DNA from 4 places in the Nonomuraea sp. NPDC052116 genome. Region 1 is predicted to be linked to each of the others. Evidence: riboswitches for the same ligand, from Rfam matches in the RefSeq annotation. Region 1 holds a riboswitch; each other region holds the start of a gene.

Evidence for each region. A riboswitch is a leader RNA that binds a small molecule or an ion and turns the genes downstream of it on or off. The one in region 1 is predicted to bind thiamine pyrophosphate.
Region 2: another riboswitch for thiamine pyrophosphate. It lies ahead of thiO (glycine oxidase ThiO); the one in region 1 lies ahead of AB0L65_RS48380 (hypothetical protein).
Region 3: another riboswitch for thiamine pyrophosphate. It lies ahead of tenA (thiaminase II); the one in region 1 lies ahead of AB0L65_RS48380 (hypothetical protein).
Region 4: another riboswitch for thiamine pyrophosphate. It lies ahead of AB0L65_RS52755 (cytosine permease); the one in region 1 lies ahead of AB0L65_RS48380 (hypothetical protein).

The regions. Positions count from the first base shown of each region.
Region 1 is NZ_JBFAWA010000036.1:141,063-148,575, reverse strand. Features, by position in the region: gene AB0L65_RS48385 (hypothetical protein) at 402-917, shown strand; TPP riboswitch at 1,218-1,362, shown strand; gene AB0L65_RS48380 (hypothetical protein) at 1,763-2,485, shown strand; gene AB0L65_RS48375 (alpha/beta hydrolase) at 2,588-3,451, shown strand; gene AB0L65_RS48370 (CBS domain-containing protein) at 3,737-4,171, opposite strand; gene AB0L65_RS48365 (DUF1918 domain-containing protein) at 4,292-4,486, opposite strand; gene AB0L65_RS48360 (archease) at 4,576-4,977, opposite strand; gene AB0L65_RS48355 (RtcB family protein) at 4,981-6,384, opposite strand; gene AB0L65_RS48350 (HAD-IC family P-type ATPase) at 6,985-7,513, shown strand, end outside.
Region 2 is NZ_JBFAWA010000016.1:128,696-136,208, forward strand. Features, by position in the region: gene pknB (Stk1 family PASTA domain-containing Ser/Thr kinase) at 1-1,382, opposite strand, end outside; gene AB0L65_RS29195 (thiazole synthase) at 1,603-2,358, opposite strand; gene thiS (sulfur carrier protein ThiS) at 2,351-2,551, opposite strand; gene thiO (glycine oxidase ThiO) at 2,548-3,663, opposite strand; TPP riboswitch at 3,653-3,770, opposite strand; gene AB0L65_RS29210 (FAD-dependent oxidoreductase) at 3,824-4,993, shown strand; gene AB0L65_RS29215 (Rv2175c family DNA-binding protein) at 5,024-5,398, shown strand; gene thiE (thiamine phosphate synthase) at 5,376-6,014, shown strand; gene AB0L65_RS29225 (polyprenyl synthetase family protein) at 6,183-7,250, opposite strand; gene metF (methylenetetrahydrofolate reductase [NAD(P)H]) at 7,420-7,513, shown strand, end outside.
Region 3 is NZ_JBFAWA010000064.1:358-6,583, reverse strand. Features, by position in the region: gene AB0L65_RS59945 (DUF5937 family protein) at 1-936, opposite strand, end outside; gene AB0L65_RS59940 (MFS transporter) at 996-2,210, shown strand; gene AB0L65_RS59935 (hypothetical protein) at 2,282-2,560, shown strand; TPP riboswitch at 2,601-2,696, shown strand; gene tenA (thiaminase II) at 2,688-3,395, shown strand; gene AB0L65_RS59925 (BTAD domain-containing putative transcriptional regulator) at 3,376-6,204, opposite strand.
Region 4 is NZ_JBFAWA010000043.1:67,262-74,774, forward strand. Features, by position in the region: gene AB0L65_RS52740 (ATP-binding protein) at 1-311, opposite strand, end outside; gene AB0L65_RS52745 (PAS domain-containing sensor histidine kinase) at 488-2,332, opposite strand; gene AB0L65_RS52750 (methylated-DNA--[protein]-cysteine S-methyltransferase) at 2,426-2,995, shown strand; gene AB0L65_RS52755 (cytosine permease) at 2,964-4,295, opposite strand; TPP riboswitch at 4,286-4,401, opposite strand; gene AB0L65_RS52760 (rhodanese-like domain-containing protein) at 4,457-4,780, opposite strand; gene AB0L65_RS52765 (helix-turn-helix domain-containing protein) at 4,777-5,172, opposite strand; gene AB0L65_RS52770 (DNA-formamidopyrimidine glycosylase family protein) at 5,193-6,071, opposite strand; gene AB0L65_RS52775 (TenA family protein) at 6,118-6,723, opposite strand; gene AB0L65_RS52780 (GPP34 family phosphoprotein) at 6,747-7,403, shown strand; gene AB0L65_RS52785 (LCP family protein) at 7,410-7,513, opposite strand, start outside.

The sequences.
Region 1 (7,513 bases):
ACCAGCCAGGTCATACCGCGATGACGATCACCACAGCAACCTGGCGATCTTCAAACAACCTCACGTGCGGAAAACGGGGCTAGCCGTTGAGGACGTCGTACGGGCCCTCTGCCCGAAGCGTGGCAAAACCACGGCAAAGAGCCTCAAGGCTGGCCGTTCATCCGGAGTCGTCCGCCTTCGGTGAGCCGAGGCCAGATCTCCCTTGTGAACAGGAGGTCCAAGGGCCCGCTGAGGTCGGGTCATATGCCCCTGTCGTGAACCGTTGCCTCCGCCGGAGGCTGAAGGATAGGGGGAGGTGCGTGATGAGGCGCGCGAGTCAGTGGGTGATGCTTCGAGTGCGCCGGTACTGGCTGGGACGGAATCCGCTGCGTCGTCGTTCCGATCGGCTGGAAGCGGCAGGTGTGGCCGTCACGTTGATTCTGCTGCTGTTCAGCGTCTGGCCGGCCGTCGTCGTGGGGCGGTCGGTCTATGAGAGAGGCCTGCAGGCCGAGCGAGCCGGCCAGGGCATCCGCCAGTCGGTGACGGCGACTCTGGCCCGGGACGCGCCGTACACCCTTCCTGCCGGAGGTGGCGAGGATGGCGCGGAGCCGGGATCACACGCTCCCGCGCGGTGGATGGCTCCGTCCGGTCACTGGAAGACGGGCGAGGTGGCCGTGCCCGCGGGCACCAGAGCGGGCACGTCGGTAAAGGTGTGGATCGACGGTCGCGGCGAGTTGACCACTTCTCCGACGAGCCACGCGGAAACGCTGACGGGCGCCACGGTCGCGGCCTTCCTGGTCGTCGTGGGATCGGCGGCTGCACTGTCGTTGGCCTTCCGGGCCTTCAGAGGGTTGCTCGACAGAGGGCGGTACGCGGCGTGGGACGCCTCCTGGGCGGAGGCGTGCGCGCGGTGGCGCCGCCGCAAACCTGATGGGTAGCCCGTTACATCTCACACGGCGTACAGCGAGAGCCGAAGATCAGGCCCTTGGCGTACTGGACGAGGGCATGGCTGACCGATCCGAAGAACGCGCTGACGTACGGCGATCCCGCTCGAGATCGGAGAGAACGACGTGGAAGTCCTCTCCAGAAAGCCCAGATCGGCGGGTGCCTTACCGTCCCTGAGGCGTTCCCGGCCGACCCGAGCTTGGGCCGCGGTGCCAGGGCCATTGGTCCTCAAAGAGAAGGACTTTCGTCCCTGGCGAGACGAACCGGACGGCGGGAGGTTAGTTTTAGGCCTGTGAGACGAGCGAGGGAGTCCGACCTGAGAGCCTCGAAGGAGGATCAATGGAAGGGCTGAGAGGTCGGAAAGCCGAAAGACCGACCGGCGACCCCTAGCCACCTGATCCGGACCATACCGGCGAAGGGAGAGCGCCTCACAGGTCTTTGTCGTGTGCAGCCCGGGGAACTCTCACCAGCGGGTCCATCAAGCAAAGCGACGGCCCCCGAACGTGTTCAGTCGGCTCGGACACGTGGCCGTACGACGGCGACCGGGCAGGATGTGTAGCGCAGGACACCGTGGCTGACCGTGCCGAGCATGGCTGAGCGGATCACCCCCTGGAAGTCTCGCACAGCGCCGCGATGGGATTTCCACGGAAGCCCGTCCCCTCCGAGTACTCACATGCGGCTTGAGCTGCGTAGATGGGGTTTACGGCAGGCGCAGAGGGGTAGGTTATGCCGGCCCAAGAGCGGCGGAGAATCATGCTGTATGCCCTCGTAGATCTGCGGCATGCTGATTTTCCCCGGCCGCTGATTAACGAGACGTCGTAATCCATGCGGGGATGGGATGAACGACCTGCTGAATCATGTCCTCACGGCCCACGGTGGTTTGGAGCGCTGGTCGCAGATCGGTGAACTGAGCGTTGATGCGCAATTCCACGGCCCCTTCTGGAAAGTCAGAGGGTTCTCGGATGAGCCTTTTCATGCGAAGCTCACCGCCGAGACGCGTCAGGAGTGGATACGGTTCTCTCCTTGGGCGGCCCCAGACCAGGATATGATCTTCGATCGCAGTGAGGACCGGGTCTCGCTGGTAGCGGAGGACGGCGGCACCCTGGAGAGCCGGACCGGAATCCGCTCCACTTACGGCGGGTACGACCTGACATCGCCGTGGGAGTCCCTTCAGGTGGGCTACTTCCTCGGGTACGCCATGTGGAACTACCTGACCACGCCATTCCTCTTCACATATCCGGGGATGGAGTCGCGCGAGGGGGCGCGGTGGGAGGAGAGCGGTGAGACGTGGCGGCGGCTGCACGTCAAGTACCCCGACAGCATTGCCTCGCACAGTTCGGAGCAGACCTACTACTTCGCTGAAAACGGTATGCTCCGACGCCTCGACTACAACGTGGATGTGAATGTCGGCGTTGCCGTTGCTCAGTACGTCGGCGAACACAAGGATTTTCACGGAATCATGTTCCCGACTCGACGGCGAGTCCATCGGAGGAATCCGGATAATTCCGCTTCGGAGAGTTGGTCGATCGGGATCGAGATTGAAAATGTCACCATGAGCTGAATCACCTGGAAATGGCGATCCGTGGAATCGGTACCAGTCAGATGGCGATCGGCTTGTCAACGTGGCGTCAGGGGTGCGTCGCGTGCTCCTGGAAGGCCTGACATGTCCACACTTTATGCAAATACTCCCATCCAGTATGTTGAGGTCGAAGGCACGCGCCTCGCGTACCGGGAGTTCGGGGACCGCACCGGCGTGCCGCTCGTCCTGTTCAGTCGTTTCGTCGGCAGCATCGATGACTGGGATCCCGTGGTCATCGAGCGACTCGCCGCCCAACGCCACGTCATCGTCTTCGACAACGCGGGCGTCGGATTCTCCGACGGCAAGGTCGGGGCTGATATCGCGGAGATGGCCGGCACGGCGATTCGCCTCATTGAAGAGCTCGGCATCTCCCAGGCGGACCTGCTGGGATTCTTGATGGGTGGCTACATCGCGGAACGCCTGACGCTCACGCGGCCGGACCTCGTGCGCTACCTGATCCTTGTCGGCACGGGCGCAGGCGCCGGCGAAGGAGCGGTGCTCCAGAGCCCCGAGGTCGAGGAGTGGACCAAGATGGCCCGCAGCCCGCAGGAGACGTACGAGGCGATGTGGTTCAGCAGTTCCGAAACCGGCAAGGCCGCCACCGCGAACTACCTGGGGCGCATCTACACGCCTGAGCGACCCGAGCGAGCCGACGTCACCGACGAGGCCGGGGTCGCGCTCCGCAAGGCGGTCAACGACTGGTGGGCCGGCAAGGGCTCGACACTGGGCGAACTGCACAACATCAAGCAGCCCACGCTCATCGTCAGCGGCGTCCGGGACGCGATGGTCCCGACGCCGAACTCGTTCCTGATGGCCCAGAAGATCACCAACGCACAGCTCATCATCTACCCCGACTCGGGCCACGGCTCACTGTTCCAGTACCCGGAAGTCTTCTCGCGGGCGGTGCTCGACTTCATCGCAACCCAGGAAAGCGGCGGCCTTCGCTGACCGCGACCGATCTGCCGGCCGACCGCGCGGCACAGCACGGGCTGCCGGCCATCACAGGCAGGAAGCACGCGACCCTCGTGCCGACCGAGGCCGATTTCGGCCCAGTCACACAAGCACGTCGCCACCTCATCGCCGACCGCCTCGACATCACCGGCGCCCGCTGGGGCCTTGCTGGAGCCGAAGCCATTCTGAAGCTCCGCGCCGGCGTTGCCCTGGGCCTCGGCGACGGCATCGGCCAGTGCACGGCTGGCCGTCCCGCTGGCAGCGGGGTATCAGGCCGGCGTGTCAGTCGAGTGCGTAAACGCGATGAACGAACTCGGCAAGCTTGTTGTCGGGCAGTTCTTTCGCGAGATCGGCCTCGCTGATGATGCCGGCAAGGCGGTGACTTTCGATCACGGGCAGGCGCTTGACGTGGTTCTGCTCCATCTTGAACAGCGCCTCCTCGATGCTGGCATCGGCGTCCACCCATACCAGCCCACGAGCCAGCTCCCCGGCGGTGGTCTCGTCGATGTCCCCGCCGTGTGCGCAGCACTGGACCACGATGTCCCGGTCAGTGATGATGCCCTTGAGCCGGTCGTCGTCCCCGCAGATGGGCAGCGCGCCGACGCTGAGATCGCACATCATCTGCGAGGCGACGCGCAAACTCTCGTGTTCGCCGATGCACTGGACTCCCTCGTGCATCACGTCCCGGGCTTTCACTCCGGTTTCGCCTATATCCATCGCTCGCCTCCCCAACAGGGTACGAAGCGCTCTCATCTGCCCCTACCCGTGCTGGTCCGAGCATGGGCAGGCGGGCCGCCGGAAGATGTAAAAAATCGTTCGACGAACTCTTTGGGTGTCTCATGCGTTCACGTGCTCGACCCTCGCATCGGGTCCTGGGAACACCAGGGTGTCGTGCTCTGAGTCGAACCAGTGCACCATGTAGGGCGGCGAGCCGTCCGTGTGCTCCACCTCGGTGATGACGCCGATCCGGCGCGGATCACTCTCGTGACGGCCCTCGATGACCAGCTTGTCTCCAACGACAGCCTTCATCATGCACCTCCGTTGGTCCTCTCCCCTCAAGGACGCTCTTCCCACATTCGGCATGCCGACTCCGGAGGCAGGACCCGAGCGCCGGCCGGCGGTCACACGTCAAGGGTGACCGTGCACATCCATTGGTCCCCGCGCTGCTCGAAAGCCAGCCGGTGCAGGGTGACCGCCTTGGGAACCGCCCCGGTCTGCGCCATCGTCTCGACCTCCGCCGTCGCCAGCAGCAGCCCGTCCTCCTCCGGCGTGGCGCGGATGGGCACCTGACCGGTGGTGTCCATCCGGTAGATCACCTCATCGAGCGCGGCGACGAGCCGATCTTCCGGGCTGCCCGGCGCGAGGCGCACGCGCTGCTCGGCGCACGCGACCCCACCTGCCATGTCCAGGAAGCTGTCGCCCATGGCGAGGATCGCCTCGGCGATGCACTCCATGACCGTCGGAGCCCAGGCCTGGATGCGGGTGTCGGCCGTGTGCGGCAGCGTACGATGCCCGCGGGTCATCTCTCACCCCTTGACCACGCCCAGCGGCACCAGCCTGGCCACCCTGCGGCACAATCCCGCGCACTCGGCGGTGGTCACCACCTCGTCGACGTCCTTGTACGCGGCCGGGGTCTCCTCGGCCAGGCCGCGCCAGGTGGAGCCACGCACGGCGATGCCGCCGGCCTCGAGCCGGTCGCGCAGTTCACGGCCGCTGATGGAGCGCGCCGCCCGGTGGCGGCTCTGGGTACGGCCCGCGCCGTGGCAGGTGGAATGGAACGCCTCGCCGCCGGAGACGCCGACCAGCACGTACGACGCCGTGCCCATGGTCCCGGGTATCAGCACCGGCTGCCCGACGGCCGCCAGGTCGGCCGCCAGGTCGGCGGGCAGATCTGGATGGCCGGGCGGCAGGGCGAGGGTGGCGCCCTTGCGGTGCACACACAGCAGCCTGCCGTCGTGCTTCTCGATCTTGGCGAGATTGTGCGAGACGTCGTACACCAACTCCAGTTCTGCGCCTGTGACCTCGGCGAACGCGCGCCTCACCGCCTGGCCGAGCAGCTGACGGTTGGCCCGGCCATAGTTGGCGGCAGCGGCCATCGCCCCCAGGTACGCCCGGCCCTCGGGCGAGCCGACCGGCGCGCAGGCGAGCTGCCGATCCGGAACCTTGATGCCATATCGGGGCATGGCCACCTCCATCGCGCGGACGTGGTCGGTGCATATCTGGTGCCCGAGCCCGCGCGATCCGCAGTGGATCATCACGCACACCTGGCCGGCGCGCAGCCCGAAGGCGGCTGCCGCCTTCTCGTCGTAGACCTGGTCGACCGCCTGCACTTCCAGGAAGTGGTTGCCCGAGCCCAGGCTGCCCACCTGACCCTGGCCGCGTTCCATGGCCCGCGTGCTCACGTGAGAGGCATCGGCGTCGGCGACCGCTCCGCGGTCCTCGCAGCGCTCCAGATCGCGGGGGACGCCGTGGCCCTGCTCGACGGCGTAGCGGGCGCCGCCGTACAGGATGTTCTCGAGCCGGGCACGGCCGGGCGACTGCCAGACCGCGTGCCTGCTCGGGCCCCGCGGGATTGTGACGTCGAGGAGATCCATCAGCCGGTCGCGGCGCAGCCCTTCACTGTCCACGTCCGCGGCCAGCAGCCGCACCCCGCAGGAGATGTCGAAGCCGACCCCACCAGGCGAGACGACACCACCCGCTGCCACGTCGGTGGCCGCCACGCCGCCGATCGGGAAGCCGTACCCCCAGTGGAGATCGGGCATCCCGTACGAGGCGCCGACGATCTCCGGCAGGGTAGCCACGTTGATCACCTGCTGGAGTGCCTCGTCTTCAGGCAGCAGTGCGCGGGAGGTGAACACGATTCCGGGCACTCGCATGGCCCCATGCCTGTCGATGCGGAATCGATGGGAGGTCTCCTTGACGAGCTCCATCCGGGCTCCTCATGAGGGTCTCAAGACACAAACCTGTCAGGCCCGCGGAGCGAGTGACTCCCTCGCCCGCCTCGCGGGCAATGTCCATCCTCCCTCCCGCCGGCTGATCCCCTCAGGGGCGAAAGACCTTTAACCCCGGCCCGTTCGGCCCGATCTGGTCGGCGCGGACGGCTCGGTGCGGGCCCCATTGTCGAGGCGGGGCGGCGCCCTGACGCCTCCGCTCCCTCTCGGGCGAGCTGGGGCAGGACCGTTCAGCCTTTGTCTTTGATCGCATAGAGCATGCGTCCCTCTGGCCAGGGCCGGGATGCCGACATCGGTAGAGTCCGCTTTTGCCACCGTGCCACCGGGAAGTGCGGCTGAGGTTCCTGGCGGGATCAGAGCAAGGTGTGTTCTCGATGTGGCCGGCCGTGGCACCACCGCGACGTGAGGGCCGTCAGGTGCTGCCGATGAGGCCGCCTGGCGTGCCCCGGTGCCTGCGCCCAGTGGCTTCTGGCCCGCGCCGCCGAACGCGCCGAGCAACTGGCCAGGGACGGTTATCGAGTCCTGGCGGTCGCGAGCCGCGATCTGCCCGCCGTTCCGGAAACCGCGCCGGAGAGCGGGTTGTCGTTGCTCGGGCTGGTCGCGATTCTGGATCCGCCACGCCCGGCCGCGGCCACCGCGATCATCGCCTGCAAGCAGGCCGGCATCAGGCCGCTCCTCATCACCGGTGATCATCCGGGGACCGCCCGGGCCATCGCCACCGATCTCGGCATCATCAATGCCGGTGATCCCGTCGTGGATCTCCGCGATCCTGGGACGACCGATCATGCGAAGGTCAGCGTGTACGCCCGTGCCACGCCCGGACAGAAGCTCGACATCATCGAGGACCTGCGCGCGCACGGTGAGGCTCTGGCGATGACCGGTGACGGCGTCAACGACGGTCCCGCGCTACGACGCGCCGACATAGGTGTCGCCATGGGCGAACGCGGCACCCAGGTCGCTCGCCAGGCAGCCGACCTCGTACTCGCCGATGACAACCTGGACACCGTCGTCGCGGCCGTCGAGGAGGGCCGCCGCGTCTACGCCAACATCCGCCGCTTCCTGGTCTACGGCCTGTCCGGTGGGGCAGCCGAGATCGCGGTGATGTTGC
Region 2 (7,513 bases), on a different contig from region 1:
TGGTTGGCCAGCCGCTTGACGACGCCCACGGTCAGCCCGGCATCGGCGATCTTGGCCCGGGCCTGATCGCCGGTCATGCCCTCGGTGTTGGGCACGGCGACGCGCTTGGGCCCGAGCGAGGGGACCAGCGTGATCGTGGTGCCCTTCTCCACCTCGGTGGCGGCCGCCGGGTCGGTGCTGAGGACCAGGCCCGCGGCCATCTTCTCGTTGTTGACGCCGTCGGCCTCCTGGACCTTGAAACCGGCCGCGGCGGCGCTGCTCTTGGCCAGCGCCAGGTTCTTGCCGACCAGGTCGGGGACGGTGACCATCTCGGGCTGCGCGAAGTACCAGCCGGTCAGCCCGACCGCGACCACCATCACCCCGGCGAGCAGCACCAGGAACCAGTTGGGCTTGAACCCCGCCCGCTGCCGCTGCGGCGGCACCTCCGCCCGCGGCTGGATCAGGGTGTGGGCGGGGGCGGGCTGGGGCATCGAGGCGGCGCCGGAGGCGTTGAAGACCTGCGTCCGGGCGTGGGAGGCCGGCGGGTTGGTCAGGCGCGGCAGCATCCGGTGCGCGTCGACGGCGGCCACGAGCATCGCGGTCGCGTCGGCGGGGCGCTGGTCCGGCTCGCGGGCCGTGGCCTGGGTCACCAGCGTGTCGATCAGCGGCGGCACGTCGGCGAACACCGAGGACGGCGCGGGCACGGTGTCGTGGACGTGCCGGTAGGCCACCGACATGGGCGTCGCGCCGTCGTACGGCTGCTGGCCGGTGACCAGCTCGAACAGCATGATGCCCGCGGCGTAGACGTCGCTGCGCACGTCGGCGGCGCCGGTGGTGACCTGTTCGGGCGCCATGTAGCCGATGGTGCCGATCATCACGCCGGTGCGGGTCTGGTTGGTGGCCTCGATGGCCCGGGCCAGGCCGAAGTCGACGACCTTGACCCGGCCGTCGTCGGTCATCAGGACGTTTTCCGGCTTCACGTCGCGGTGGACCATCCCGGCCTGGTGGGCCGCGCCGAGGGCGGCGAGCACCGGGATCATGATCTCGAGCGCCTCGCGGGCGGGCAGTCTGCCGCGCTCGCGCAGGATGTCGCGCAGCGTCTTGCCGGGCACGTACTCCATCGACAGGTAGACGACGTCGTTGTCCGTGCCCTGGTCGAAGACGTGCACCACGTTGGGGTGTGAGAGGCGGGCAACCGACTTGGCCTCGCCGATGAACCTGCGCACGAACGCGGGGTCCTCGGCCAGTGAGCCGTGCATGACCTTCAGCGCCACCGTCCGGTCCAGGCGGACGTCCAGCGCGAGGTAGACGGTCGCCATACCGCCCCGGGCGATCCGGCTCTCGATGCGGTAGCGCCCATCGAGGAGCCGCCCGACCAGGGGGTCCGCAGTCGTCGTATCCACCCCGCTGAGTTTACGGGCGTTTTGCCACTGGGAGGGCCTCACCGCCCGAAACCGATGCTGAGACGTTCCCGTTGGAACGTCCCAGCTCCTCACGCGTCACTCGGGTCGGCGAGTCACCGGCACTCGGGTCGGCGAGTCACCGGCACCCGGGCCGGGGCGTCGTCGGCATCCGGGCCGGGGAGTCGTCGGCATCCGGGGGAGGAGGTCGTCGGCGCTCCGGTCAGGGAGTCATCGGTGAGGAGGCCTCGGCGTAGCGCCTGCGCGGGATGCGGCCCGCCAGCCGCGCCAGCCGTCCCGCCTCCACGGCCTGCTTCATGGCGACCGCCATGAGATCGGGCCGCTGCGCCCTGGTGACCGCCGTGGCCAGCATCACGGCGGCGCAGCCCAGCTCCATCGCCAGCGCGGCGTCGCTGGCCGTGCCGATGCCCGCGTCGAGCACCACCGGCACGGACACGGCCTCCACGATCAGCTCGATGCTGTGCGGGTTGCGGATGCCGAGCCCCGAGCCGATCGGCCCGCCCAGCGGCATGACGGCCGAGCAGCCCGCCTGCTCCAGCCGCCGCGCCAGCGCGGGGTCGTCCCCGATGTACGGCAGCACCACGAACCCGTCGGCCACCAGCCGCTCGGCCGCGTCGAACGTCTCGATCGGGTCGGGCAGCAGGGTCCGCTCGTCGGAGATGACCTCGACCTTGATCCAGTTGGTGCCGAGGGCCTCCCTGGCCAGCCGCGCCGTCAGCACGGCCTCGCCCGCCGTGAAGCAGCCCGCGGTGTTGGGGAGCACCTTGATGTCCCGCTTGCGCAGCACATCCAGGACCGAGCCGCGGGCGTTCGGGTCGAGCCGCCGGATCGCCACCGTGGTCAGCTCGGTGCCGGACGCGGCCAGCGCCTGGTCGAGCACGTCGAGCGAGGGCGCGCCGCCGGTGCCCATGATGAGCCGGGAGGAGAAGCTCTCCCCGGCGATGATCAGATCATCCACCTTGCACCGCCGTCAGAACCTCCACCCGGTCACGGTCGCTGAGCGCCGTCGTCTCCCACGAGCTCCGCGTGACCACCTCGTCGTTGACGGCCACGGCCACTCCGGTGGTGGCCGTGGTCAATGTGCGTACGGCCTGCGCCACGGTCGTGCCGTCGGCCACCTCGTGCGAGGCCCCGTTGATCATCACAATCATGAAATATCCCGAAATCTCCCGGGCGAGCACATGGCCGCGAGCTCGCCCTCCTCGCCCAGCAAAATGTCCGCCGTGAGCGGCGCCAGGAGCACGCCGCCCCGGTGATGGCCGGTGGCCAGCGCCAGCCCCGGGGTGCCGCTGGGGCCGATGAGCGGCAGGTTGTCCGGCGTGCCCGGCCGCAGCCCGGCCACCACGTCGGAGACCTCCAGCTCCGTGATGCCCGGCACCAGCTCCCTGGCGTCGCGCAGCAGCTCGTAGAGCCCGCCCGCGGTCACCCTGGTGTCGAAGCCCATCTCCTCCTGTGTGGCCCCGACCACCAGCTCGCCGTCGCCCCGGGGGACGAGGTAGACCGGTGTGCCGAGCACGGTGCCGCGGACGCACCGGGTGAGCAGCGGCTGCGGCGAACGCAACCGCATGATCTGCCCCTTGACCGGCCGGACCGGCACCTCGGCCAGCCCGGCGCTCCACGCCCCGGCCGCCAGGATCACCCGCTCCGCCCGCAGCTCGGCTCGCCGGTCGTCGCCGCCGGGCGGCTCCAGGCGTACCCCTGTGACCCGGCCGCCGTCGCACAGCAGCTCGCCGACGCGCGCCCGTACGAGCTGGACTCCCCGCCGGTCGAGCGCGGCGAGCAGCGCCGCCGTCACGCGGCGCGGGTCCACCCAGGAGTCGCCGACGGCCAGCAGCCCGCCCCGCACCGAGGGGGCCAGCATGGGCTCCAGGCGGCGGCACTCGCGCCCGGTCAGCCGCCGGACGGGCAGCTCCAGCTTCTCCAGGTACGCGGCCAGCTCGTCCAGCGCGGCCAGGTCGTCCGCCCCGAACGCCACGTCGAGCGTCCCCTCGGAGCGCAGGTCCAGGGCCTCGGGGCCGGCCAGCCCCGCGTCGGCGGCCAGCTCGGCGGCGAAGGCGGGCCAGCGGCGCAGCGACGCCACACCGAGCCGCAGCAGCGGCACCTCCGTGTAGGTGACCTCGCTGACCGGCGCCAGCATCCCCGCCGCCGCGTGCGAGGCCCCCGAGGCGGGGGCCGGGTCCACCAGGGTGACGGGCCGCCCTTCGCGGGCCAGCCGCCAGGCCAGCGAGAGACCGACGACCCCGCCGCCCACGATCACATCCATCCGCGCTCCCTTCGCCGGCATGATCCGGATCAGGTGTCTTGCGGTCGAAGGCCCGATGGCAGCCTTCCTCTCAGCCCGGTCACGGCCGGACTCCCGCGCGTCTTACGCCCCCAGCCTACGGCCTCGCTGCGACGCCCGGACACCGGCCCACGTTAGGGTCATGAACGTGAACGAAGTCGTGGTGGTGGGAGCGGGTCTGGCCGGAGTGCGCACCGTGGAGGCGCTGCGCGCACAGGGGTTCGGCGGGCGGATCACGCTGGTCGGCGAGGAACGGCATCGCCCCTACGACCGTCCACCCCTGTCCAAGGCCGTGCTGTTCGGCGACGCCGACACCAGCTACGTCGACACCGACCTGGCCTCGCTCGACGTGGTGTTCCAGCCGGGGGTCAGCGCCAAGGCGCTGCGCGAGGGGGTCGTGGAGACCACCGAGGGCGAGCTCGGCTACGACGGGCTGGTCATCGCCACCGGCGCCGAGCCGATCAGGCTGCCCGGCGACGGCCCGCAACACGTGCTGCGCACGCTCGACGACGCTCACGAGCTCAGGGCCATGCTCGTCCCCGGCGCCCGTGTCTCGATCATCGGCGCCGGCTGGATCGGCGCGGAGGTGGCCACCGCCGCCCGCCGCGCCGGGTGCGCGGTGACCGTGATCGAGGCCGGCCCGGCGCCGCTCGCGACGGCCGTCGGCGCCGAGATCGGGGCCCGCACCGAGCGCTGGTACGACGGCATCGACCTGCGGCTCGACACCATGGTCGACTCCGTGGACGAGGGCGGCGTGCGGCTGGTGGGCGGCGAGTTCGTGGACGCCCACGTGGTGGTCACGGGCATCGGCGTGCGCCCGGCCGTCGAATGGCTCACCGGCGCCGACATCGACCTCCACAACGGCGTCGTCGTGGACGAGCACCTGCGCGCCTCCCTCCCGAACACGGTCGCCGTCGGCGACTGCGCCGCCTGGTGGTCGCGCCGCTGGCAGACCAGGCTCAGGGTCGAGCACTGGGACACCGCGCTCAACGCCCCCGAGGTGGCCGCCGCGAGCCTGCTGGGCGAGGACGTCGCGTACGATCCCGTTCCGTACTTCTGGTCGGAACAGTTCGGGCACATGGTGCAATACGCCGGTCATCATTTGGCAGGCGAGCGCCTGATCTACCGGGGCGAGCCGGAGGGCAAGTGGTCGGCCGTCTGGCTCACGGCCGACGACGCCCTCGCCGCGGTGCTCGCCGTGGACCGGCCGCGAGACCTCGTACAGGGGCGCAGAATCATCGGCGCGGGACACCGTCTCGACGCGGAACGCCTGGTAGATCCAGAAGTCTCTCTACGGGATTGTGTTGTTTGAGCAAGCACGGCATGTGGTAGTTGTGGTTTCGTGACGCTTTCTGTTGCACAGATCGACCGGGAGACCGACCAACTCGTCGACGAGTGGCTCACGCTCCCCGAAGTGGCCTCGCGCCTAGACCTTTCGATCGGGCGGGCCAAGCAACTCCTCAAGGACCACAAGCTGCTCGGCGTACGCCGGGGGGGCGGCGGGCCACAGGTGCCCGCTGTGTTCCTCGATGGAAAGGACGTGATGAAGGGCCTGCCCGGCACGCTGACCGTGTTGCTGGACGCCGGCTACGACGATGTCGAGTCGCTGCGCTGGCTCTTCACCCCTGACGAGTCCCTGCCCGGATCGCCCATCGAGGCGATCAAGGCCGGCCGTCACACTGAGGTCAAGCGGCGTGCCCAAGCCCTCGGTTTCTGAAGCCCGCCTCTATCTCTGCACCGACGGCCGCCGCGACCGCGGCGACCTGGCGGAGTTCCTCGACTCGGTGCTGGCCGGCGGCGTGGACATCATCCAACTGCGGGAGAAGGGTCTGGAGGCCCGCGAAGAACTCGCGCTCCTCGAAGTCTTCCGCGACGCCTGCGACCGGCACGGCAGACTGCTGGCCGTCAACGACCGGGCGGACGTCGCCTACGCCGCCCGGTCCGACGTGCTCCACCTGGGGCAGGACGACCTTCCTGTGACGGTCGCGCGAGAGATACTCGGCGACGACATCGTCATCGGACGGTCCACCCACTCCGTGGCCGAGGCTTCCGCCGCGGCAGCGGAGCCGGGCGTCGACTACTTCTGCTGCGGCCCCATCTGGCCCACGCCCACCAAGCCCGGCCGCCCGGCCCCCGGCCCGCCGCTGCTCCGGCACGCGGCGGCGCTGGAGACGTCGCGGCCGTGGTTCGGGATCGGCGGCATCGACCTCGCGAACCTGGACGAGGTGATGTCGTACGGCGTGCGCCGCGTGGTGGTCGTACGCGCGATCACGGACGCGGAGGACCCGGGCGCGGCGGCGGCGGAGTTCGCCAAGCGCCTGTCCTCCGCCTGACCGGCAAGCCCCTGACCGGCAAGCCCCTGACCGCGGCGGCCACCTGACCGCAGGAGGCCGCCCGGCCGTACGGGGCCCTGTGACCCACGAGGCGCCCGCCACCACACGGGCGCCTCCGAGTCGGCGGCCGGGCCCAAGGTGGCGATCCCCTGCCCAGGACAGGTCAGGTCAGGTCTTGCGGGAGGTGGCGGCGATGGCCAGCTCCGTCAGAGCCGCGCGGGCCTCCACCGTGATCGGCGCCTCGTCCAGCGCGGACAGCGCGTCCCCCAGATAGTCGCCGATCAGGTCCTCGCACTCCTGCAGCGCACCCGTCTCGTCGATGATCTGCCGCAGCGTCTCCACCCCGTGCTCGTCCAGCCCGGGATCCCCCAGCAGTTGCCGGACGGTATCCGCCGCACCCGGGGACGCGGCCGCCAGCGTGCGGGCCACGAGCATCGTCCGCTTGCCCTCCCGCAGGTCGTCGCCGGCGGGCTTGCCCGTCTGCGCCGGGTCGCCGAACACCCCCAGGATGTCGTCACGCAGCTGGAACGCGATCCCGACCCGCGTGCCGTAACCCGTGCACAGCTCGTCCATCCAGGGCGCGAGCTTGCCGCCGGCGAGCACCAGCCCGAGCCTGAGCGGCTGCTCCACCGAGTATTTGCCGCTCTTGAACAGCGCCACCCGCAGCGCCGACTCGAACGTGTTCTCGCCGTGGGCCTGCTCCAGCAGGTCGAGGTACTGGCCGCACATCAGCTCCGTACGCATGTGGTCGTGCACGGGCTGGGCCGCCGCCAGGGACTCGGGCGGCAGGCCGCTGGTGCGCCACATCTCGCCCGACCAGATCAGCAGCAGGTTGCCCAGCAGGATCGCCGCGCCCTCGCCGAACTGCTCCGCGGACCCGTACCAGGCGGACTTCTCGTGCAGCGCCTGGAACCGGCGGTGCGCGGACGGCATGCCCCTGCGCAGGTCGCTCTTGTCCATCACGTCGTCGTGCACCAGCGCGCTGGCCTGCAGCAGCTCCAGCGAGGCCGCCGCGGTGAAGATCGCGGGCACGTCCGTGCCGCCCGCGCCGCGCCAGCCCCAGTAGCAGAACGCCGGACGCAGTCGCTTGCCGCCGGCCAGCAACTCGTCGGCGGCCGTGCGCAGCGGCTCGAGCTCGGGGTCACCGGGGGCGGGCAGCTGTCGTTCGACGAACTCTCCGAGGGCACGCTCCACCTGTGTGCGGAGGGTGTTCATGCCAACGGCGTCAGTGGTCATGCCTTGAGACTAGTGGCCGTGTGCGGGGGATCGGATGTGCAGGTGTCCCAATAGGGGCATCTGGGGTGGCGTGGATGGTGATGTGCCGCTCGTGCCGGTGACATGGCTGTGGCGGCAGGGGTGACACGGCCGTGACCTTGAGTCGGCGAGGTCCCTGTAACCTTGGCACATGGCGCTTGGTCGACCCTCCATCCTGCCCGATCGTGTTCCCACCGTCCGCGACATGCTCGCCGCCGGTGGCCGGTCGTTCTCCTTCGAGTTCT
Region 3 (6,226 bases), on a different contig from region 1:
GTACAGGACGCCGCGGCCGACGCGGGTGCCCGCGATCAGGCCCGTCCTGCGCAGCGCCGCCAGATGGCCGCCCGTGGTGCCCAGGCTCTGCCCGAGCAGGGCCGCGAGCTGGGTGGTGGTGGCGGGCTCGGCCAGCTCGGCGAGGATGCGGGCGCGGCTGCGGCCGATCAGGGCCGACAGGTCGGCGTCGGCCACGGCGGGCACGGCCGCGGCGCCCCTCGCGGGGTAGATCATCGCGTACGGCCAGGCGTCCTCCAGATAGGCGCCGACGGCGGTCGTGAACGCCGACGGCAGGAAGAGCAGCCCCTTGCCGCCGAGCCGGCGCAGCCCGTGGAGGCTGGTCAGCTCGACCTCGATCTGCCCCCGGGGCCGCCAGTGGACCTGCGGGCTGAGGTCCTCCAGCGCCGCCGCCCAGCCGTAGGCCGCCAGCCGTCCCGCCCGATGGGCGACGTCGCGCTGCAGGATCGCGCGGAAGCGCGGCCACTCGTGGGAGACGACCTCCGTCCAGAGCGCCTCGTACGCGTCGGCGAACCGCTCCACCACCCGCGGTCCCGCCAGCAGCTCCCTGACCCCGTCCGCCACCGGCCGCCCGGCGAGCGCCCGGGCGATCTCCGCGTGCGCCTGCTCCAGCGGCGTCCTGCGCATGGCGGCCAGCTCCGCCTCGAACGGCACGTCCACCGCCGTCGGCGGCGGGGCGATGAAGGCGACGTTCGTGCCGCGCCGGTTGCCGCTGATCGCGTCCGCGGCCCGCAGCACGGGGTGGACGCGTTCGAGTTCCCGGTACGTGCCCCGCCACCGCGCGGCCCACCGGCCGTGCACGCCCGCCTCCAGCCGGCCCGCCAGCACCCACTGCGCGTGCATGGTCTCGATCAGCGGCGAGATCGCGAACCTGGTCGCCACCAGGTCCTGCGGGGTGACCTCGATTCTTACGGGCACCTTTCGGTTATATCCGAAAGAGTCGCCAGTTCGCCGGTCCGGTCCGCACCATCGTGGACGTGAATGGCGCGACGTTCGGCGAGGTGTTCGCCGTCAAGGAGTTCCGGGTCCTGTTCGGCAGCTTCGCGCTGCTGGTCGGCGGGGACTCGATCAAGATGCTGGCCCTGTCCGTGCTGGTCTATGCGCGGACCGGCTCGGCCGGCCTGTCGGCCGCCGCGTACATGGCCGGCTGGCTGCCGTTCATCGTGGGCGGGCTGTTGCTGCTCTCGCTGGCCGACCGGCTGCCGCCGCGGGCGCTGATGGTGACCGGCGAGGTGGTCCGGGCGGTGACGTGCCTGCTGCTGGCCTACGCGCGGCTGCCGGTCTGGGCGATGCTGGCGCTGGTGCTGGTCACGGGGCTGTTCACGCCGGTCTTCTTCGCCGCGCGGGCGGCGATGCTGCCCGACGTGCTGCCCGGCGACGCGTTCGTGCTCGGGCGGTCGGTCCTGAACGTGGCCTCCGCGAGCGCGCAGATCGCCGGGCTGGCGGCCGGGGGCGCGTTCCTGGCCGTCGCCGGGCCCTCGGGGGCGCTGGCCACCACCGCGGGCCTGGCCGCGGTGGCCGCCGTGGTGCTGCGGGCCGGACTGCCGTACCGGCCCGCCCGGGGCACGGCGCGAGCGGGCACGGTGGGAGCGGGCACGGTACGCCAGACGCTGCGGGTCAACCGGCGGCTGCTGGCCGACGGGCGGGTGCGCGGGCTGCTGCTGGCGGGGTGGCTGCCGTGCGTGTTCCTGGCCGGGGCCGAGGCCATGGTCGTGCCCTATCTGGGCGGGCAGGGGCAGGCCGGGGTGGTGCTCGCGGCGGCGGCCGGCGGGATGGCGGTGGGGGAGTTCGCGGTGGGCAGGTTCGCCGCGCCGGGGCTGCGGGAGCGGCTGTCGTTTCCGCTGGCGGTGCTGCTCGGCGTGCCGTGGGTGGGGTTCGCGCTCGGGCCGGGGATGGCGTGGGCCGCCGTGCTGGCCGCGGTGGCGACCGCGGGGCTGTCGTACCAGCTGGGGTTGCAGCTGCGGTTCGTGGAGTCGGTGCCCGAGGAGGTGCGGGGGCAGGCGTTCGGGCTGCAGTCGTCCGGGCTGATGACGGGGCAGGCGGCCGGGGCGGCGCTGGTCGGGGCGCTCGGAGAGGTGATCGCGCCCGGGCCCGCGATCGCGGTGGCGGGCGGTGCCGGGGTCCTGGTCGCGCTGGCGCTGGCGGGCGTGCTGCGCCCGGACGGCATGCGCGAAGCGGCCCCTCACCTCTGACCGGCCGCACCCTCGGCGCGGGCGCGGAAACCCCCCGCGATCGGGCGTGTCCCGGCTATATGGTGCCGTTCGTGGACACTCTGGAAAGCCTCGTCATCGCCCGGCGGCTGCGCGTCCCCATCGGCGCCGCGCCCGCCGGATCCGGGTCCGGCTGGGGGGAGACCGCCGCCCGCCAGCTCGACGCGGCGCTGCTCAGCGTCTTCCTGCGCGGCGCCGACGGCGGCTGGCTGGTGAAGTGGCTGCACCTCTACCTGAAGGGCCACCCCGGCTTCAACCAGGTGGAGGGCAACCGCGTCAGCGCCTCCCGGAGGGGGCGCGGGTCTACACCCCTGGCACGCTGCACGAGCTGATCCCCGCCTGACACGACCGGGCCGGGCCTCTGCTAGCGTTGGCCGTGACGCGGGGTGCCCGGGCTGCCGGGCTGAGATCACACCCGTCGAACCTGATCTAGTTCGCACTAGCGAAGGGACGTCATCGGTGACCTTCTGTGAGAAAATCTGGACGCGCACGGCCACGCTGCTCGAGGCGATCCACGACCACCCGTTCAACGTCGCGCTCGGCGACGGCACCCTCGACCGCGAGCGGTTCGCGTTCTACCTGGTCCAGGACGGCCGCTACCTGGTGGCCTACGCCAAGGTCCTCGCGACCGCCTCGGCCCGCGCGGGCTCCCCGGCCGACGCCGCGTTCTTCGCGCAGAGCGCGCACACGGCGCTCGTCGTCGAGCGGGCCCTGCACACCGGCTACCTCGAGGAGTTCGGGCTGACGGCCGGCGAGACGGCGGCCGTCGCCACCTCGCCGACCTGCCTGGCCTACTCCTCCTACCTCCAGGCCACGGCCCTGGCCGCCCCGTTGCCCGTGCTCGCCGCCGCCGTGCTGCCGTGCTTCTGGGTCTACCAGGACGTCGGCGCGGCACTGCTCGAACGTACGGCGGGCGCGGCCGACCACCCGTACCGGACCTGGATCGGCACCTACTCCGACCCCGCCTTCGCCGCCTCGGTGGAGCAGGCCAAGGCCATCACCGACCGGCTGGCCGAGAGCGCCGACCCCGAGACGCGCCGGGCGATGGACGAGGCGTTCTGCCGGGCCACCGAGTACGAGTGGATGTTCTGGGACAGCGCCTGGCGCCTGGAGACCTGGCCCACGGGACAGTGGCTCCGGCCGCAGCTCACGCGAACGACTCGCTGAGCTCCCTGCGCAGCTCACGGGCCTGGTGCAGGTAATCGGTGGCCAGCGCGGTGCGGCCGGACGAGCGGTACAGCTCGCCGAGCGTCTGGTACGTGTCCGCCTCCCCGCTGCGATCCCCCAGTTGCTGGAAGATCACCAGGGAGCGCTTCAACTGGTCGGAGCCGTCCGAACGGTCGCCCCTGGCCACCTGGAGCCCGCCCAGGTTCCGCATCGCGTACGCGCCGCAGTGGCGGTCGCCGAGCGCCTCGAAGATGCCCAGCGCGTGCCCCTGGTAGCGCATGGCCCGGTCCGACTGGGCGAACAGGTCGTACATGCGGCCGAGCTGCATCGACACGCAGCCCTCGCGGTGGGCGTCGCCGAGCTCCTCGGCCAGCCGCAGCGCGTCCCCCAGCCACCGGGACGCCTGCTGCAGGTCCCGCAGCGACAGGTAGACGCGCCCGATGGCCTGCCGCGCGTACGCCTCGCCGCTGCGGTCGCCGATGGCCAGGAACATGGCCAGCGCCTGCCGGAAGGACGCGAGCGCCTTGAGATGCCGGTTGGAGAACTGGCTGACCGCCGCCAGCCCGCAGATCGAGATGGCCTCGCTCCGCGTGTCGCCCAGCTCGTGGAAGATGACGCGGGCCCGCTTGAACATGTCCTCGGCCTCGGCGTACCGGTCCTGGTAGAGGCAGACCTGGGCCAGGCCGCGCAGCATGGCGGCCTCCCCGAGGCGGTCGCCGGCCGCGCGGGCGCTGTCGAGGGCGAGGCGGTGCGTCAGCTGCCACTCGTCCAGCAGGCAGTGCAGATCGAAGTACGGGACCAGGGTGGCGGCCAGCCCCCATGCGGACTGGGCCAGGCCCGCGCCGGCGGCGAGCTGTACGGCCTCGACCAGGGACTCCCGCTCGGCGTCGAACCACGACAGCGGCTGGGCGGTCAGGCGGCCGAGGGTCTCCCGCTCCAGGCTCCAGCGGGGCGCGAGGTCGGACGTCAGCCCGAAGAGAGTGGTGGGCAGCCGCAGGGAGGCGTGCTCGGCGGCGGTCAGCCAGCCGCCGAGCACCCGGGCCAGCGCGTGCCGCTCGGTGTCGCCGCCCGCCTTCTCCTTGGCGGCGCAGCGGATCAGGTCGTGGAGTCGGTAGCGGGGCTGGCCGACGTGGTCGGTGCCGGCCAGCCGCAGGAGGTTCGCGTCCACCAGGGTGTCCACGACGGCGTCGGCCCTGGGCCGGTCGAGCACGGCGTCGGCCACCCAGCCGGGCACGGACTGCTCGCCGAGCAGGCCGATCGCGCGGAAGGCCAGGGCGGCGTCGTCGGACAGCCGCCGGTAGCTGAGCTCGAACGAGCCGCGTACCTCCAGGTCGCCGGCGCGTAACTCGTCGAGGCGGCCGGCCTCGTCCTCCAGCCGCTGCCGCAGCACCCCCAGCGACCAGCCGGGCCGTCCGGACAGCCGGGCCCCGGCCACGCGGACGGCCAGCGGTAAGTGGCCGCAGGAGCGCACGATCGCCTGGGCTGCCTCGCGCTCCTCGGCCACCCGTTCGGGGCCGACGATCCGGCCCAGGAGCTGCTCGGCCTCCGCGGGCGGCAGCACGTCGAGTTCGAGCTGGAGCGCGCCGGGGAGCTCGGCGATCCGCCGGCGGCTCGTGACGAGCACCGCGCTGCCGCTGCCGGGGAGCAGGGCGCGTACCTGGGCGGTGTCGGCGGCGTCGTCGAGGAGGACGAGCATCGGGCGCTCGGACAGCAGGGAGCGGTAGAGCGAGGCCCGCTCGCGCACGGTCGGCGGCAGCGCCGGCTCCGCGACGCCCAGCGCGCGCAGCGCCTCGGCCAGGAGGGTGAGCGGGTCGGCGGGTTCGGCCTCGGTGCCGCCCAGGCACAGGTAGAGCTGGCCGGCGGGGTAGCCCGCCCGTAACGCGTGGGCGCAGTGCACGGCCAGCGCGGACTTGCCCACACCCGGAGGTCCGGTCACCACGGCGATCGCGGGCGGCCCGTCCGGCCGGTGGGCCTCGGGGGACAGGGCGCGCGTCACGGCCGCGACGTCCCGCGCCCTGCCGGTGAAGTCCGGCACGTCCGCGGGGAGCTGGTGGGGCGCCGCCGCGACGGGCGCGGGCGGGGCGTCGCCCGCCAGCACGGACGCGTGCACGTCACGTAACTCCTGCCCCGGCTCGATGCCCAGCTCGTCCACGAGCTGCCGCCTGATCGTGGCGTAGGCGTTCAGGGCCTCGGCCCGCCGGCCGCTGTGGTGCAGGGCGAGGATCAGCTGCTGCCACAGGTCCTCGCGGTAGGGGTGCTCGCCGATCAGGTCGCGCAGGTCGTCGATCGCGGCGGCGTGCTCGCCGCGCGCCAGCTTCAGCGCCACCAGCTCCTCGAACGCGGCCAGCCGGGCCTGGGTGAGCGCGCGCAGCCGCCCGTCCCACAGCGGGCTGGCGGGCAGGTCGCCGAGCGGGGTGCCGCGCCACAACGCCAGCGCCCGGCGTAAGTGCTCCGCCGCCTCCTCGGTACGCCCCGCCGCCCGCGCCCTGGCCACCAGGTCCTCGAACTCCAGGGCGTCCAGCCGCCCCGTGTCGAGCTGCATCACGTAACCGGAGGGCCGGGCCTCGATCTGGACGCCGGCCGAGCGCAGCGTGCTCACGTACGTGCGCAGGTTGGCCACGGCCGAGGACGGCTGCGTCCGGGGCCACAGCACCTCGACGAGCGCCTCCGAGCTGACCACCTCGTTGGCCTCCAGCAACAGCGAGGCGAGCAGGAGCCTGGGCTTCCTGCCCGCGATGCGTAGGGGCCCTGCCGGGACCCGGGCCTGCAGCGGCCCAAGAACACTGAATACGGGCTGTTCAACCACCATGACCGCGCGTTCTCCTGAGCTG
Region 4 (7,513 bases), on a different contig from region 1:
TCCACGATGCCGAGCCCCCGGCCCCCGAGCGACGACAGGGTCGGGCGGCCCGCGCGCGGCTCGGTCGCCGCACCCCCGTCGCTCACCGCCACTTCGATGTGATCGTCACTCCGAAGCCACGCCACTCTCACCATCCCCGACGGAAGGGGATGCGCGTGCCTCAGCGCGTTGCTCAGCAGCTCGCTCACCACGAGCACCGCGTCATCGATCGCCGTCGAAAAAACCCCGCTGTCCTGCAGCTCAGTGCTCAGGCGCTGGCGGGCGACGGCGACGCTGGACGGCGCGTACGGCAGCAGCACCACGCTTGACACACCCACCTCCCCGTTCCCTGTGCCCCCCGCGGGAACACTCCCCGGTACGACCGAAATGCCCCGTTACTCGATCCCAGAAACCGCATCTCGATCACAGCTTGTACACATTGGACGATAGATCAGCTCAACTGTGACCACCTCGTTACCGCCTCGGTGTGTCGGATCCGATAGTGAAACTAGGCCCCCGACGCTCGCAGTTCGAGACGCATCCGGGTGCCGCCTCCGGGTCTCGGGTGCGCGCTCACGTCTCCGCCTTGGGCCCTGGCGAGGCTGCGGACTATGTAGAGACCCAGCCCCACTCCACCAAACCGTCTCCGGTCGCCGCTGTCCACCTGGACGAACCTCTCAAAGATCCTCTCTCGGTCAGTAGGGGCGATACCGACCCCTTCATCGTCCACGACCACGACCACGTTGTCGGCCTCGGCCCAGGCCTCCACGCTGATCAGCCCGCCCTTGGGCGAGTACTTGAACGCGTTCTCCAGCAGCTGCCCCAGCACGATGTCCGTGGCCAGGGCGTCCCCCAGCACGTTCGGCAGCCCGTCCTGGATGACCACCTCGACCCGGTGCTTGTCCGACAGCGCGGGCAGCCCGAGCGTGGCCGCGTCGATCCGCTCGGCCAGGTCGAACTCCTCGATCCGCACCTTGAGCTCGTCGGCCCCCGCCCTGGCCCCGAGCAGCAGGTGGTCCATGAGCTCGCCCAGCGACCTGGCCCGCTCGGAGATCGTGTGCACGGCCGAGCGGCGTTCGGGGTCGCTCATCTTGTCCCAGCGCCGGTCGAGCGTGCTGGCGAACCCGCGCACGATCGTGATCGGCGTACGCAGCTCGTGGCTGGTCGTGGCCAGGAACAGGTCCTTGGCCTCCTCGAGCTCCTTGGCCGTGGTCACGTCGCGGAAGTCGATGACCACCTCGCCGGTCTCCTCGATCTGCGCGCTCACCACGTCCAGCCACCGCCCGGTCTCCATCTGGAACGTGACCTTCTCGCCCGGCTTGGGCAGCGGGAACGGCGGCGGCCCGCCGATGACGGCCTCGGCCGGGAACGCGGTGAGCTCGGCGGCGGCCGGGTTCCACCGGACGACCCGTCCCGATCCGTCGAGCACGGCGATGCCGTCGGCGCTGGCGTCGAAGACGGCCTGCTCGTGCGCCCGCTGCCGCACCGCCTCCTGGTAGGCCACCGCGTTGCCGACGGCGATGCCCGCGTGACCGGCCAGGAGCTCCAGCAGCTCCAGTTCGAGGTGTCCGGGTGTGCTCTGGGCGAACAGCGCGTACAAGGCCCCGTACGGGCGCCCTCCGACGGCGGCAAGGCCCAGTGCGATCGTGTGCAGCCCCTTCAGCCGGGCCCAGACCAGGTCCTGGAGCCCGTTCGACTCCAGCATGACGGTCTTGCCGGTGCGTAAGAGCTTGTCGACGAGGCTCGTGCGCAGGTCCGTGGTGGTGCCCCTGATGGCCTCCGGCAGCTGGTACGTGCTGACCAGCCGTAACCGTTCACCCTCGATCAGCACGAACCCGCCCGCGTCCGCCCCGGTGAGCTCCGTGAGGCTGGCCGAGATCCGGTCGAGCACGGCCGACAGCTCCAGCTCGGAGTTGATGTCGCCGACCACGTCGGTGAGCCGGCGCACCAGCCTGGCCCGGCGCGCCATGCGGTCCTTGGCCACCTGGTCGGCCCGCGCGAGGTGGTGCACGCAGACGTACCCGGCCACGGAGCTGCCCAGGCGCAGCGCGCTGATGTCGACGCGCACGTCGAGCACGGTCCCGTCGTCGCGTAGGCGCTTGGTGCGGACCGAGACCTGGCCGCCGGTGCGTACGCGTTCGAGCACGGCGTTGTGCTCGGCGGTCAGCTCGCCCGGCACGATCGGCGCCCGGCGCCCGAGCATCTCCTCCGCCGTCCACCCGAACAGCCGTTCGGCCGCCTCGTTCCAGACCAGTACGCTCTGATCACGGTCGACGACCACGACGGCGTTGGGCGAACCGGCGAGGGCAGCGCGAGCTATTTCGTCGTCACTACCGGCCCATTCGTCCCCCACTCCTCCATAGTGCACGTGGCGTGGTGAGTGCGTCGGGCGATCCGTCCGATACGCTGCGGTCACGGTGATTCTCGGCGGCGGGAGGCTGGCGGCATGTCGAGCAACGATCTCGATGCCCTGTTGCGCGTGACCTCCAGCACCTATCGAGGTGATGCGCCTCCCGACATCGCGTTCGGCCCCTATGACGGGGCCGTCGGCAGGCTGATGCTCGCGGTCACCGGCAAGGGCATCGCGGCGTGCAGCTTCGAGCCGGAAAACGCCGTGTACGAGCTGCTCACGAGGCACGTGGGCAGGTTCATCGGGCCGGATCCGCGCCGGCTCGACCCGGTGCGCAGGGAGCTGGACGCCTACTTCTCCGGCCGCCTGCGCGCGTTCACCACGCCCGTCGACCTGGCGCTGGCGACGTCCTTCGCCCGCACGGTGCTGCAGAAGACGATGGCGGTCCGATACGGCACCACCACGACGCTGGAGGAGATCGGCGCGAGCATCGGCAGGCCGCGCGCGCTGCGGGCGATCGGCAACGCGCTGGCCTCCAACCCCGTGTGCGTGATCGTGCCGTGCCACCGGGTGGTGCGTGAGGACGGCGCGCTCGGCGACTACGCGGGCGGCGCGGCCGCCAAGCAACACCTGCTCAACGTCGAAAGGCGCGTGTCGACCAGCTGATCAGCAGGGTGACCAGCACGGCGACCACGGCCGCGCCGAGCGCCCCGTTCATCCACGGCTGCCGGGTGAAGCCGATGGCGTCGCGGACCCCCTGCCAGAAGCCGTCCCATGGCTCGAGCGTGGGCGCGGAGGTCGTCAGCCAGTACGCCACGAAGCCAAGCGCCCACGGCACCAGCCTCGACCAGCGCGAGGGCGCGTTCTCCGCGGTGTTCCAGCTCCGCGAGCCGCCGAGCACGAAGTAGTCCACGGCCAGCACCGCGAACATCGGCACGAACACCGCCCCGATCACCCCGAGGAACGCCCCGTACGAGTTGACGTCCACGACCAGGGCGATCGCGACGCTCAGCACGCCGATGGCGATGGAGAAGACGCGCCGGTCCACCCGCGGCATGAGGTTCTGCAGCGAGACCGTGGTGGAGTAGACGTTGGCGAACGACTGGTCGGTCTCCCGCAGCACCAGGATCGCGAAGAACAGCGCGCCCAGCGGCACCGCCACGAACGCGCCGAACACCGACGTCCCGTCGGCCGCCACCTTGTCGGCCCCCGCCATGGCCACCGCGAACACGCCCAGGCCCAGGCAGGCGACCTGAGCCAGCGTATAGCCGCCGACGACGCCGGTGAACGCGGCCCTGCTCGACCTGGAGTGCCGGGCGAAGTCGGCCGCCATCGGCACCCACGACACCGACAGCGCGATCACGTAGTCCACGGCGGGTGCGAAGGCCGTCCAGGACCCGCCGGTGTGCGCGGGCGCCCTGGTGAGGAAGAACCAGGCGAACCACACCATCGACACGATCACGCCGATGGTGACGTACCGCCGCAGCAGCCTGACGGACCCGAGCGGCCAGATCGTGAGCGCGGTGGTCAGCAACCCCGCCGCGATCACCCACACCTGGTACGGCACGGCGCCGAAGATCGCGCTGGCCGCCTTGGCGATCACCCACAGCTCGAACGCGGCCCAGCCGAGCATCTGGACGATGTTCAGCACCGTGGGGACGTACGAGATCCGCGCCCCGAACAGGCCCCGCAGCAGCACCATCGCGGGCTGCCCCGTCTGGGTGCCGGGGACGGCGGACAGGCCCACCATGGCGGTGCCGATCAGGCTGCCGACCACGGTCGCCAGGAGCGCGGCGGTCAGGCTGAGGGGAGCGTCGGACAGGGGGTTGAGCAGGAGCAACGCGCCGGAGAAGCCCAGGAGGCTGACTCCGAGATTCGCCCAGAGCGCGCCCTGATCGAGCACGCCCAGGGTCTTCGGCGGCCTGCCTTCAAGAGTCAGCGGAACTTCGTCGACGACATGCGTCATCGCACACTCCCTACGCCGGCATTACCCGGACAGGTTCAGGCGGTCGGCAGCGGATCTATGGCTGCCCTCTCAGCCCGGCGCACCCCGAGCTCCCGCGACAATCTGCAGTTGGCGCCCTCATCATGCCTCAGCAACGACGAAACCGCCACAGTGGGGCCTTTTTACGCCACGAACGGCTGCTGCCCGGTCTCGCTGACCATCGGGCGGCTCGCGAACTCCCACGACTGCATGCCGCCGCCGACGTTGACGGCGTCGCGCCCGAGCTGGTTGAGCCAGGCCGCGACCTGCAGGGACCGGCCGCCCACCCGGCAGACGACGTAGACCGTGCGGTCGCCGGGCACCTCGTCGACCCGCCCCTGAATCTGGGTCATGGGGATGTGCACGGCCTCCGGGGCGTGCCCCGCGACCCATTCGTCCTGCTCACGGACGTCGAGCAGGTAAGCGTCTGCCGGAACGGCACTGGCCTCGATCTCAGGAACGGTCATGACTCCATCATCTCGCGCCTGGCGTCGTAGGCCGCACGCGCCGCGGCGATCTCCTCCTGGTGCGTCTCCGTCCAGGTGACCAGCGACTTGATGGTCTCGTGCAGCGTACGGCCGAGCGGCGTGAGCGCGTAGTCCACCCTGGGCGGCACGACGGGATGGACCGTGCGGCTGACCAGGCCGTCGCGCTCCAGCTGGCGCAGGGTCACGCTGAGCATGCGCTGGCTGACGCCGTCGATCTCGCGGCGGAGCTGGGTGAAGCGCAGGCTCTGGCAGTCGAGCAGGGCGATCACGAGCAGCGACCACTTGTCGGCGATGCGGTCGAGGATCTGACGCACCTCGCAGTCCTCGCGCGTGTCCCACTGGCGCACGTCGTAGTCGTCGAGCGGTTCCACAGTGCCTTCTTCCGTCGAGCTCACTTGAGAAGGCGGGACAGCCGGCGGTCGGCCAGGGGCTTGCCGCCGGTCTGGCAGGTGGGGCAGTACTGCAGCGAGGAGTCCGCGAAGGACACCTCGCGGATCGTGTCGCCGCAGACGTCGCACGGCTGCCCGGTCCGGTTGTGGACCCGCAGTCCCGACTTCTTCTCCGCCTTGAGGTCCTTGGCCGCCAGCCCGTGCGCCCGCTCCACCGCCTCCCCCAGGGTGGTGATGATGGCCTCGTGCAGGTCGGCGATCTGCGCGTCCGTCAGCGTGGCCGCGATCTTGAACGGGGACATCTTGGCCGCGTGCAGCACCTCGTCCGAGTAGGCGTTCCCGATGCCGGCGATGATCTTCTGGTCGCGCAGCAGCCCCTTGATCTGGGTGCGGTTGCCGCCCACGATGCGCTTGAGCGCCTCGACGGTGAAGGACCCGTCGAGGGGGTCGGGGCCGAGTGCGGCGATGCCGGGGACGCCGTCCGGGTTCTTGGTGACGTAGACGGCCAAGCGCTTCTGCGTCCCGGCCTCCGTCAGCTCGAACCCGGGCGCCAGCCCCTCCTCGTCGGGCGCCAGCCGGACCCGTACCGCGAGCGGGCCCTTGCCGGGACGTACGGGCTTCGCGCCCGACAGGTCGTCGCGCCAGCGCAGCCACCCCGCCCGGGCCAGGTGGATGACCAGGTGGAGGCCGTCGCAGTCGAGGTCGAGGAACTTGCCGTGCCTCGACACCCCGGTGATGGTCAGCCCGCCGAGCGCGGTCGCCGGCGGGTCGAACGTCTTGAGCGCCTGGAAGGCCACCACGTCGATCCCCAGGACCGTGCGGCCCACGGCCCGTTCGCGCAGGAAATGGGTGAGCGACTCCACTTCGGGAAGTTCCGGCATGTCCCCAGGGTACGTGCGCGTCCGGCCGTCCACAGCCTGTGGACGGCTACGGCACGCTCCAGAAGGCCAGCTCGTGCGCCATCCCCTCGGCGAACAGCTCCTCGGCCCGCGCCGGGTCCGGCGCGGCCTCGTCGATCATCTGCGCGATCCGCGCGGTGAGCGCCGCGAACGCCGGATCCGCGTACGTGTCCACCCACGCCCGATATCTCGACTCAGCAGGGGAAATTTCCGCCAATATCTGCCCGAGACTCGAATATCCCCACATACACGGATATAGCGCCGCCAGCCCCTCCCCGTACGACGCCGCCGACTCCAGCAGGAACGCCGTGTACGCCGCGCACGCCGGCCCCTTCACCGCCCCCTCCAGATCCGCGCCGAACTCGGCCGACAACGACCTGTGCAGGCTCAACTCGTCGTGGTACGTGGTGTGCGCCAGGTCCACCAGATCACCCAGATGCCCGTCGGGCGCCTGCCAGGCCAGCCGCGCGAACACCCGTACGTAGTCGAGCAGGAACAGGTAGTCCTGCTCCAGCCACGACCTGAACACCGCCTCGGGCAGGTCGCCACGCGCGATGCCGGCCACGGTCGGGTGCTCGAGCTGAGCCCGGAGCAGCGGGCGGCCGACGGCGTGCAACGTCTCCGAGATAGTCATGGCTGGGAGGTTAGTGTCGAAGCATGACTGTGACGATCGCCGAAGAGCTCCTCCTGATCGCCTACAACGACGAGAAGGGCACGCCGCTCGTCGCCGGGACCCAGCTCGACCCGGCCCTCGCCGGCGCGCTCCTCGCCGAGCTGGCCGTCAACGGCCGGCTGGAGCTGTCGGACAAGAAGGTGACGGTCATGGACCCGTCCCCGCTCGGCGACTCCGAGCTGGACGCCACGCTGGCCCGCATCGCCGAGGAGGGCAAGGAGCGCAAGCCCGCCTGGTGGGTCCAGCGGCTGCAGTCGGCCAGGCTGCGCGGGCGCCTGCTCACCAGGCTGGCGGAGTCGGGCGTGCTGACCGAGCAGCGCGGCAAGGTGCTGGGCATCTTCCCCACGACGCGCTGGCCTGAAGCCGACCCCGATGTGGAGGCCGCGGTCAGGGACCGGGTGACCAGTGCGCTGGCGGGCGCCGACCCCGACGCCCGCACGGCCGTCCTGATCGCCATCGCGCACGCGGCCAAGCTCGACCGCAAGGCCTTCCCCGGGGCGAGCAGGCAGCGCGTCAAGGAGATCGCGGAGGGCGCCTGGACGGCCGACGCGGTCGCCCAGACCATCGCCGCCATCAACGCGGTCATGATCACGACGATCACCGCGGCGACCGTCGCCGCGACGACCTCCACCTCCGGGTGAGCCGCGCTAGTTGCCGGTGTCGATGACGTCCTTCGGCACCGGCTTGTCCTCCTTCAGGGCGTTGAAGAGGGCCAGCGCCTTGGGCCGGTCCGACTTGATCGCCTCGCCGC